One region of the Kitasatospora sp. NPDC098652 genome, then DNA from elsewhere that is predicted to be linked to it. Evidence: riboswitches for the same ligand, from Rfam matches in the RefSeq annotation. Region 1 holds a riboswitch; each other region holds the start of a gene.
The links. A riboswitch is a leader RNA that binds a small molecule or an ion and turns the genes downstream of it on or off. The one in region 1 is predicted to bind cobalamin.
Positions count from the first base shown of each region.

Region 2: linked by a shared signal. The riboswitch ahead of metE (5-methyltetrahydropteroyltriglutamate--homocysteine S-methyltransferase) and the one ahead of ACIQWA_RS39415 (prenyltransferase/squalene oxidase repeat-containing protein) in region 1 are both predicted to bind cobalamin.
Region 3: linked by a shared signal. The riboswitch ahead of ACIQWA_RS12315 (ribonucleoside-diphosphate reductase subunit alpha) and the one ahead of ACIQWA_RS39415 (prenyltransferase/squalene oxidase repeat-containing protein) in region 1 are both predicted to bind cobalamin.

Region 1 is NZ_JBIWAQ010000040.1:29,989-33,453, forward strand. Features, by position in the region: gene ACIQWA_RS39405 (peptidase) at 1-342, shown strand, start outside; gene ACIQWA_RS39410 (flagellar hook-length control protein FliK) at 377-856, shown strand; cobalamin riboswitch at 1,029-1,157, shown strand; gene ACIQWA_RS39415 (prenyltransferase/squalene oxidase repeat-containing protein) at 1,264-2,841, shown strand; gene ACIQWA_RS39420 (hypothetical protein) at 2,838-3,465, shown strand, end outside.
Region 2 is NZ_JBIWAQ010000001.1:120,434-123,898, forward strand. Features, by position in the region: gene metE (5-methyltetrahydropteroyltriglutamate--homocysteine S-methyltransferase) at 1-1,765, opposite strand, end outside; cobalamin riboswitch at 1,943-2,112, opposite strand; gene ACIQWA_RS00490 (threonine/serine exporter ThrE family protein) at 2,347-3,465, shown strand, end outside.
Region 3 is NZ_JBIWAQ010000004.1:353,534-356,998, forward strand. Features, by position in the region: gene ACIQWA_RS12305 (glycosyl hydrolase) at 1-202, opposite strand, end outside; gene ACIQWA_RS12310 (hypothetical protein) at 342-1,274, opposite strand; cobalamin riboswitch at 1,723-1,855, shown strand; gene ACIQWA_RS12315 (ribonucleoside-diphosphate reductase subunit alpha) at 2,048-3,465, shown strand, end outside.

The DNA.
Region 1 (3,465 bases):
GCCCACCAGAACGCCGACGGCGGCTTCGCGGCCGCCGGGGCGACCACCTCCAACGCCAACACCACGGGCCTGGCCACCGAGGCACTGCTCGCCGGTGGGCGCCTCGGCGCGGGCCTCAAGGGCTGGAGCCGGCTGGTGAAGTTCCAGCAGGGCTGCTCCGCCGACCCGGCGGTGCGCGGCGCGGTCGCCTACGACGCGTCGGGCTTCAACGCGGGCAACGGTGCCCGGGCCACCGCGCAGGCCGTCCTCGGCCTGGCGGGCGCCCCGCTGGCCGCCCTCTCCGCCGCCGGGGCCCGCCCCGACGCCCCCACCCTGGCCTGCCCGACCCCGGCCGCCCGCTGACACGTCCAGGCCTGATCCCACGAGGAGAGTTCCGATGACCGAAACCCTCACCCCGGCCCGCCCCGTCCGCCGGATGCTCGGGTCGATCGCCGCCGCGGCGGCCCTCACCGCCGGCCTGCTCGGCGTCTCCGCCGTCCAGGCCCCGCAGGCCCGAGCGGCGGCCTGCAGCGGAACCACCGGCGTCACCGTCGTGGTCGACTTCACCGCCGTCGGCGGCGGCATCGAGACCGGCTGCGCCCCCGGCGACCCCGCCAACGGGCTCGCCGCGCTCACCGGCGCCGGGTTCTCGTACGCCTTCCACCCGCGCTTCCCGGGCTTCGTCTGCAAGATCAACGCGCTGCCCGCCACCTGCACCAACCCGACCGGCAGCGCCTACTGGTCGTACTGGCACGCCCAGCACGGCGGGCCCTGGTCGTACAGCAACCTGGGCGCGGGCAGCTACGACCCGGCTCCCGGCGACGTCGAGGGCTGGTCCTTCGGTGCCGGCGCCCAGCCGGGCATCACGGCGCCCTGACACGTCAGCGAACCGGCGCCCCGTCCTCCGTGCGGAAGGGCCGGGCGCCGGTGCTCAGGGTCGGCCACCCTGCCCGGAGTTCCGGGTGTCCGCCCGCCCGTGCACCACCGCGAGGACCGGCCGACGAGGTGGTGTGAGCTACCTGACGATCCGTTGACTCCCTGTTGACCGGCGTGGTCTGATGAACCGGTTTTAGCCCTCGGCGTTCAGGGGAAGCCGGTCCGACTCCGGCGCTGACCCGCAACCGTAGGCCCACCTCGGTGGGTGAGCCGGAATGCCTGGACCGGGGGCCTGTACACACAGCACTTGCGTCGTCGCGGACTACGACGCAGCTCTTGACGGCCCGTGTCCCAAGGCGGCCGTCGGCTGCGCCATGGTCTCCTGCGTCGACCGACGAGGGAGTCGTCGTGAGGGTCAGCAGCAGTCGCACACGTCACACAAGCCGGGACCTCGCCTCCCTGGTGGTCGCCGGAACCGTCGCGGCCGCCGCCTGCGGAACGGTCCTGCTCGGACACCCCGGCACCGCCGCCGCCGACCCCATCCCGTCACCGACCCGGCCGCAGGCCGCCGCCGGCACCCGTCCCGACGGCGCCACCACGGCACCGGCACCGGCCCCGGCCGCCGGGCGCACCCCGGACCTGGGCAAGGGCAGCGCCTACCTGACCGGTCCGGCCCAGCTGATCGACGGTCACTACTACGAGGCCTTCCCGACCTTCGCCGACTTCGGCCTCACCATCGACGGGGCCTACGCCCTCGCGGCGACCGGTACCGATGACGCCGCGCTGCGCAGGATCGTCGACTTCCTGGACCAGCAGGGCAAGGACCCCAACGAGCGGACCGTCAACGACTGGACCGCCGTCGGCACCGAGTACGCGGACGGCGGCTCGATCGGCAAGGAGGCGCTGCTCGCCGAGATCGTCGGCCGCGACCCGCGGGCCTTCGGCGGCCACGACCTGATCGCCGCCCTGGACCAGGCCCTCTGTGCCAAGGCCGACCAGAACACCGGCTGCGCGGCACCCGGCAACTACACCTACGCGGCCTCGGTGTTCTCCCAGTCGCTGGGCGTCATCGCCCAGCTCCGGGCCGGGGACGCCACCAACGCCGCGCCCGCGATCGCCTATCTCAGGGGCCTCCAGCACCCGGACGGCTCCTGGCCGAGCCTGATCCCCGCCACCGGCGACTCCAACGTGGACAGCACCGCGATGGCCGTCATGGCCCTCGCCCTCGTCCCCGGCGACGAGGCGGCCCAGGCCGTCGACAAGGGGCTCACCTGGCTCGCCGCCCAGCAGCTGCCCGACGGCGGATTCCCCGGCGCAGCCGGCGACTCCACCAACTCGGCCGCCCTCGCCGTCCAGGGCATGACGCTGCGCAAGGCCGGCTACGGCGGGCAGATCGCGAAGGCGCTCGACTTCCTCGCCGGCCAGCAGAACGGCGACGGCGGGTTCAACGTCGCGTCCGCCGGGCAGCGGGGCTCGAACGTCCGCGCGTCCACCCAGGTGGTGGGCGGTGCCACCGGGATCTCCTTCGGCACGCTGTCCAGGAACCTCGAGGGCACGCCGACTCCGACGCCGACTCCGACGCCCACTCCGACCGGCACGCCGACGGGGACTCCGACCGGGACGCCCACCGGGACCCCCACCGGGACCCCCACTGGCACGCCCACTGGCACACCGACTGGCACGCCGAGCCCGACGGGTTCGCCCAGCTCCACCGGATCCGCTTCGCCCACCGCCGCTCCCGCCACCAGCGGCGGCCCGACCAACTCGCCGACTACCTGGCCGGCCGACGGCGTCGATGCGCCGGCCGGAGGCGGCGGTGCCCCCGCCGAGGGCGTGGCGGCGCGGACCGGGTCCGGCAGCCTGGCCAGCACGGGCACCCCGGCCCTGGCCCTGACGGCGGGAGCCGGTCTGCTGACCGCCCTCGGCGCCGCGGCCGTCATCCTCGCCCGTCGCCGCAACGCGGCCGCTCCGGGGCGTCACCGGTGAGCCGGGGACTCCGTGAGCGGCTCGCCCGGCTGCTCGGGGCGGCGGCGCTGACCTTCGCGCTCGCCTTCGGCGGCGTCGCCGTGGGCGCGGCCCCGGCTGCTGCGACGCCGCTGCCGATGGATCAGTGCACCACGACCTCCGGGGTCGTACTCGCGGTGGACTTCGGGAAGTGGGGCGGCCCGCTGCTGCGCTCCTGCGGCACCACCCCGACCACTGGCTACGCCCTGCTCAGCCAGGGCGGCTGGAAGACCACCGGCACCGGGCACGACGGTCCCGCGTTCATCTGCCGGATCGGCTACAGCGGTTTCCAGGGCGGCAAGCAGTACCCGACGCCGGACCAGGAGAAGTGCGTCCAGACACCCCCGACCACCGCCTACTGGTCGTACTGGCACGCCGATCCGGGCCAGAACACGTGGTCGTTCAGCCAGCTCGGCGCGATGCTGTACCAGCCGAAGCCCGGCAGCGTGGACCTGTGGATCTTCGGCGGTACGAACATCGAGGGCACCGAGGGGCGCCCGGCCTTCTCGCCGGACAGCGTCCGGGCGCACAACTCCAGCCCCGGTGGGCAGCCGACCGACCCCGGCGGCCAGGGCGCCACGGGCGGCTCCGGCGGCGCCTCAGGAG
Region 2 (3,465 bases), on a different contig from region 1:
CGGTCTCGGCGAGCGGCTGGTCGTCGCGGACGAAGGACCAGGCGAGCATGGTGACCGGGCCGGTCAGCATGCCCTTGACCGGACGGTCGGTCAGGTCCTGGGCGTAGCGGAACCAGTCGACCGTCATCGGGTGCGGGCGGGAGATGTCCCCGGCCAGCACCGGCGGCCGGACGTAGCGGGTGCCGTAGGACTGCACCCAGCCGTGCCGGGTGGCCAGGTAGCCGGTGAGCTGCTCGGCGAAGTACTGGACCATGTCGTTGCGCTCGGGCTCGCCGTGCACCAGGACGTCCAGCCCGGCCTTCTCCTGGTAGGCGATGACCTCGCGGACCTCCGCCGCCATCCGCTCCCGGTACGCGGCGGCGTCGATCCGCCCGGCGGTCAGGTCGGCGCGGGCGACGCGCAGTTCGGTGGTCTGCGGGAAGGAGCCGATGGTGGTGGTCGGCAGCAGCGGCAGTGCGAGCCGGGCCCGCTGGGCCTCGGCCCGTACGGGGTAGGGCTGGGCGCGCCGGGCGTCGCCCGGGGTGACGGCCGCGGTGCGGGCGCGGACGGCCGGGTCCCGGGTGATCGGCGAGGTGGCGCGGGAGGCCAGGTCGGCGCGGTTGGCGGCGAGTTCGGCGGTGATCGCGCCGGTGCCCTCGCGCAGGGCGCGGGCCAGCAGGGCGGCCTCGGTGGCCTTCTGCTTGGCGAAGGCCAGCCAGCGGGCGATCTGCGGGTCGATGTCGCGTTCGAGGGTGGCGTCGATCGGCACGTGCAGCAGCGAGCAGGACGGCGCGACGTCGACCCGGTCGGCGAGCCCGAGCAGGGTGGCCAGGGTGGCCAGCGAAGCGCCCAGGTCGTTGATCCAGATGTTGCGCCCGTCGATCACCCCGGCGACCAGGCGCTTGCCGGGCAGCCCGCCGACGGCGGCGAGGTCCTCCAGGTTGGCGGCGGCCGGCCCGGTGAAGTCCAGCGCCAGGCCCTCCACCGGGGCCTTGGCCAGCACCGCCAGGGCGTCGCCGAGGCGGTCGAAGTAGCTCGCCACCAGCAGCTTCGGCCGGTCGGTCCGCGCGCCCAGCTCACGGTAGGCCCGGGCGGCCGCGTTCAGCTCGGCCGGGGTCCGGTCCTGGACGAGCGCGGGCTCGTCCAACTGCACCCACTGCGCGCCCGCGGCCCGGAGTGCCGTGAGCAGCTCCTCGTAGACGGGCAGCAGCCGGTCCAGCAGGGTGATCGGCTGGAAGTCGGGGGCCACCCCGGGCGCCGGCTTGGCGAGCAGCAGGTAAGTGACCGGCCCGACCAGCACCGGACGGGCGTCATGGCCGAGCGCGAGGGCCTCCTCGAACTCGGCCACGGCCTTGGCCGGGTTCGCGGCGAAGGCGGTGTCCGGTCCCAACTCCGGGACGAGGTAGTGGTAGTTGGTGTCGAACCATTTGGTCATCTCCAGCGGAGCGACGTCCTGGTTGCCGCGCGCCATGGCGAAGTAGCCGTCCAGCGGGTCGGCGTCGACCGCCTCCCGGTGCCGCGGCGGGATCGCGCCGACCGCCACGGTGGTGTCCAGCACGTGGTCGTAGAGCGAGAAGTCGCCGGTCGGGACCTCCTCGATGCCGGAGTCGGCGAGCTGCTGCCAGTTCCCCCGGCGCAGGTCGGCGGCGGTGGCCAGCAGTGCCTCGGCGGTGACGGCGCCCTTCCAGTAGCCCTCGATCGCCTTCTTCAACTCCCGGCCCCGGCCCTGCCGGGGGTAGCCGTGGGCGGTGGCGAGGGTCGCCGCGGCTGCGGACTTCGTGGTCAAGGGACTCTCCTTCGCGAGTCTGATTCCTCAAGTGCCCGGCGACGGGGGCGAGGACGCGAAGGGACGACAGACCGGGCGACCGCCCGCACACGGGTACGGCTCCGCCTGGTGTGGTCGCCGACCCGCCCTCGAGGTCACCGGATGGCCGGGCGCGAACGGTCGCGCCCGGGCAGTGGCAGGTCTTCGGACTCGCGGGCCCGCCCGTCCTCGTCGAGGACCGGCACCTACTGGCCGTCGCTTCCCAGACCCGACCCGGGCCCAGTGCGTATGACGGCGGTCGTTCCCACTCACCGCTGCGGGGCAGTCCCGGACTGGCCTGTTGAAAGGCGTCACCGGGTTCCCTCTTACGACGCCCCGCCTGGCGGACGGGGCGAACCAGCTGCACCTGTCACCCTACGTCCGGCCCGCCGGTTTCCGGCCGGAGAACCGCGCAATCGTCCGCATGATGAGACGGCGCCGGCCGCCGAGCGGGGCGCGCGGATCATTCCGCACTCCGGGTGCGACGTTCACGAAGTGGTGACGATGGGTAGTCGAAGGAGTGCCGAGAGCAGCCGAGTTGGGGGGTGGTCCAGGGAGCGACGATGCGGGAACACGAGGAGAGCGGTGCGCGGGCCGGGACGGCCGGGCCGGACGGTTCGCGGGTGCCGTCGCAGGGCGGACCGGGCGCGGCCGAGGAGGCCGATCCCGGCTCCGGAAGACCGCCCCGGGCGGTGGGTGGCGCGGTCCGCTGGCCGGAGCAGATGCTGCCGCTGCTGCGTTCCCCGAACTCCGCCCACCCGGCGGCCGGGCACGGCGAGGAGGAGGACGAGGGTGCGGCCGAGCCGGGGCCCGCCGCGGTCGCCGCCGTGCTCGGACTGGCGCTGCTGGTGGGCGAGTTGATGCTGATCTGTGGCGAGGGCGCCGAGGACGTCGAGGCGGCGATGCTCGCCGTGGCGCGCACCTACCGGGTCCGCCCCTGCGACCCCCAGGTCGCCTTCACCCGGGTCGCGATCTCCTACCGGCCCGGCCACGGCGACCCGCCGGTGACGGCCGAACGCTTCGTCCGCCGCCCCACCGGGGACTACTCCGGGCTGGCCGCGCTGTTCCGGCTGGTCACCGAGATCACCGCGGGCGGTCTCGCCGTGGACGACGCCCACCGGCGGCTGCGCGCCGTGCGCCGGCACTGCCGCCACTACCCGGCCTGGGTCCTGGTCCTCTCCTCCGGCCTGCTGGCCGGCGCCGCCACCCTGCTGGTCGGCGGCCGGGCCGACGCCCGGGCCTGGCTGGTGTTCGTGAGCGCCGTGGTCACCACGGTGGTGGGCGGCGTGCTGGCCGACCGGGTCGAACGGCACGACCTGCCGGAGTTCTACCGGATCGCGGCGGCCGCGACCCCGGCCGCGGTGGTCGGCATCCTGATGTCCTTCAACCAGCTGCAGCTGCGCGGCTCGGTGGTGATCACCGGCGGACTGTACGCGCTGCTGCCCGGCTGGCCGATGGTCGCGGCCGTGCAGGACGGCCTCGCGGGCTTCTACCTCACCGCCGCCGCACGGCTGTTGGAGGTGCTGTACCTACTGGCGGGCGTGGTCGTCGGGGTGATGACCGTGCTCTACATCGGGGTCAACAACGGCGCGGACCTGGCGGCCGAGAGCGGCCCGGCCGCCACCTCCAACCCGCCGCTGCAACTCGCGGCCGCCGTCCTGCTCGCGCTGACCTTCGCGGTG
Region 3 (3,465 bases), on a different contig from region 1:
GCGGATCCCGGGCCAGCAGGTCCCGGCCCACGTCCGGCGGCAGGGTCCGGCCGGGGGCGCCGACCGACACCGGCACCCGAATGGGCAGTCCGACCTCGGTCCGGTCGTCGCGGTCCAGCAGCACGAGACTGCCGGCGGCGACCACGACGCCGGCTGCGGCCAGGACGGCCGGCTTACCGCGCAGGGCTCTGGGCAGGGCCACGACCGCTCCTCCGGTTTCTCGCCGGCGCCGACCCCCACGGACGCAACCGGAACACGCGTACGAATGACTCCGACGAGAGCCTGCCACACTCCCCCGGTCCCGGCGCACAGGTCCGCCGGGACCGGGGTGTCACAGCGGGTCAGCCGGTCGCGGCGGCCGTCGGCGTGCCCTGCGAACCCGGCGTGGCCGAGCCCGCCGCCTTGGCCCGCTGGAGCAGCTGGGCCTTCACGTGCTCGGCGAACCCGGAGGCCGCCGCGGTCGCGGTGGCATCAGGGGCGTTGCCGCCCTTCGCCGAGCCCTCGACGGTGAAGTAGGCGTACCGGCCCAGGCTGCTGTGCGTGCCGGTGCAGCCGGGGTTGGCACAGAACGCCGGGGCGCCCGGCGCGGGCAGGCCCTTGAGCTGCCCGGTGTAGTTCTTGATCGCCGTCTCGGCCTGGATCTTGTGGTCGAAGACCGCGACGCCGACGGTCACCGCGCTGTCGCCGGAGACGTACGTCGCCCGGAGCACCTTCTGGCAGCCCTGGTCCCCGAGGACCTTGCCGAGCCCGCCGGTGGTGGAGTTGCCGTCCCAGCAGGGCTGGTCCAGCGAGACCACGGTCCGGTTCCAGGACACGCCGTTGACCGTCACCTGCAGCGCGGAGAACAGTGCCCCCGCATCCTGCGGCGCCGGGTCGGTGGCGGCCTCCCAGATCGGCTTCGACGGGTCGTCCGGCTGCCCGCCCGGGGTCGCGCCGCCGTTCGACGGGCCGGGGGTCGGCTTGACCGAGGCGGGCGCGGTCGCGACCGCACCGCCGCCGGGCTTGGCCGGGTCGTCCTTCTTCCCGAACAGCAGCACTCCGCCCGCGACCAGACCGCCCACCAGGACGACGGCCACCGCGCTGCCGATGATCTTCACCCGGCGCTTGCGCCTGCTCTCGGCCTCGTTGCGGTCCGCCAGCGCCGCCCAGTCCGGCTCGACGCGCTGCGGCGGGACCGGCTGCTGAGGCGCGACCGGCTGCTGCGGAGGACCCGACTGCTGCGGAGGCTGCTGCCACTGCGGCTGCGGAGCCGGCGGCTGAACCGGCTGGGGCACCGGCGGGACGGGCTGGGAGAACGGCTGCGCGGCCGGCGCCACCGGTCCGTACGAGGCCGGCGGCGGGCCGAAACCACCGCCCGGCGGCGGCACCGGACCCGGCCCCACCGGCTGCTGATTCTGTGCGCCCCCCGACCCGGCGGGAGGCGTCCCCTGCGGCCCGTGCCCAGGTACACCAGTTCCGTCGCTCATGCGCCCAGATCGTAGGGCATCACCCTCACCGTCCCTCGGCCCGGTGACCGTTCCGTATCGAAACCCGGACGCCCGGCGCGCCGGCCCCGGGTGTCCGACGCCCGGATCCGAGGCGTCCGGCGGGCGGCCGCGACACGTCCGGAGCGTGCTTCCGGGCCTCGGACGACCACGAACCGCCACCGGCCCGGGCACAACCCGTCATCGCGACAACACACCACGCCGCACTACATGTGGTGTCGCATCGAGGAGACACCACTACATGTATGCTCGCTTCTGCTGTCGATGCAGGGGAACCCGGTGGGAATCCGGGACTGCCCCGCAGCGGTGTGCGGGCGGCTCCAGCAGCCGTACCGCGAGTCCGAGTACCTGCCGAACAGCGTGCGCCACGGCCCTCCCGCAGAGGCCGCGCCGGCACCCAGCACCACCCCTCCGGGCCTCGCGGGCGGGCCGGGGAGACACCTCGCGCGGCGCTCCTGCGTCCGCGCCGTGCTCCCCTGCCCAGATCGGCCCGGGTGACCCCGATCACCGCCGCACGATCGCCGCCAGGAGAGAGCGCCTTGACCACCGCTGCCTCAGTCACCCTGCCCGCCCAGGGCTCCGGTACCGCCTTCACCGACCCGACGGTCTCCGACCCCGGCGGTGCTCTCCTGCGGCTGCTCACCGACCGCAGCGCCGACCTCACCGAGGTCGACCCCGGCCATGTCGCCGCCGCCGCGCTGCGCGGCCGCCACGCCGGCTCGGACTTCGCCGAGCTGCGCGGGCTGGCCGTGGACGCCGCCGCGTCGATGATCGCCGAGGACCCCCAGTACTCGAAGCTGGCCGCCCGCCTGCTCGCCCTGGAGATCGTCGACGAGGCGAACAGCCAGGGCTCGACCTCCTTCTCCGCCTCGATCGCCGTCGGCCACGCCGAGGGCCTGATCGGCGACACCACCGCGGCCTTCGTCGCCAAGCACGCCGACGCCCTGAACGCGCTCATCGACACCAAGGGCGACGACCGCTTCGAGTACTTCGGCCTGCGCACCGTCCAGTCCCGCTACCTGCTGCGCCACCCGATCACCCGCAAGGTGATCGAGACCCCGCAGCACTTCCTGCTCCGCGTCGCCTGCGGCCTGGCGGTCGGCGACTCCGAGCAGTCGGTGCGCGAGGTGTCCGAGCTGTACGGCCTGATGAGCCGTCTGGAGTACCTCACCTCCTCGCCGACGCTCTTCAACTCCGGCACCCGGCACCCGCAGATGTCCAGCTGCTACCTGCTGGACTCGCCGCTGGACAACCTGGACTCGATCTACAACCGCTACGCGCAGATCGCCCGCCTCTCCAAGCACGCCGGCGGCATCGGCCTGTCCTACTCGCGCATCCGCTCGCGCGGCAGCCTGATCCGCGGCACCAACGGCAAGTCCAACGGCATCGTCCCGTTCCTGCGCACCCTCGACTCCTCGGTCGCCGCCGTCAACCAGGGCGGCCGCCGCAAGGGCGCGGCCTGCGTGTACCTGGAGACCTGGCACGCCGACATCGAGGAGTTCCTGGAGCTCCGCGACAACACCGGTGAGGAGGCGCGCCGCACCCACAACCTCAACCTGGCCCACTGGATCCCGGACGAGTTCATGCGCCGCGTGAACGCCAACGCCGACTGGTCGCTGTTCTCCCCCGCCGACGTCCCCGAGCTGGTCGACCTGTGGGGCGCCGAGTTCGACGAGGCCTACCGCAAGGCCGAGCTGGCCGGCAAGGCCGTCCGCACCATCCCGGCGCAGACCCTCTACGCCCGCATGATGCGCACCCTCGCGCAGACCGGCAACGGCTGGATGACCTTCAAGGACGCCTCCAACCGCGCCGCCAACCAGACCGCGCTGCCCGGCCGCACGGTGCACTCCTCCAACCTGTGCACCGAGATCCTGGAGGTCACGGACGACTCCGAGACCGCCGTCTGCAACCTCGGCTCGGTCAACCTCGGCGCGCACGTGGCTCCCGGTGCCACGGCCGACGACCTGCTCGGCGCCATGGA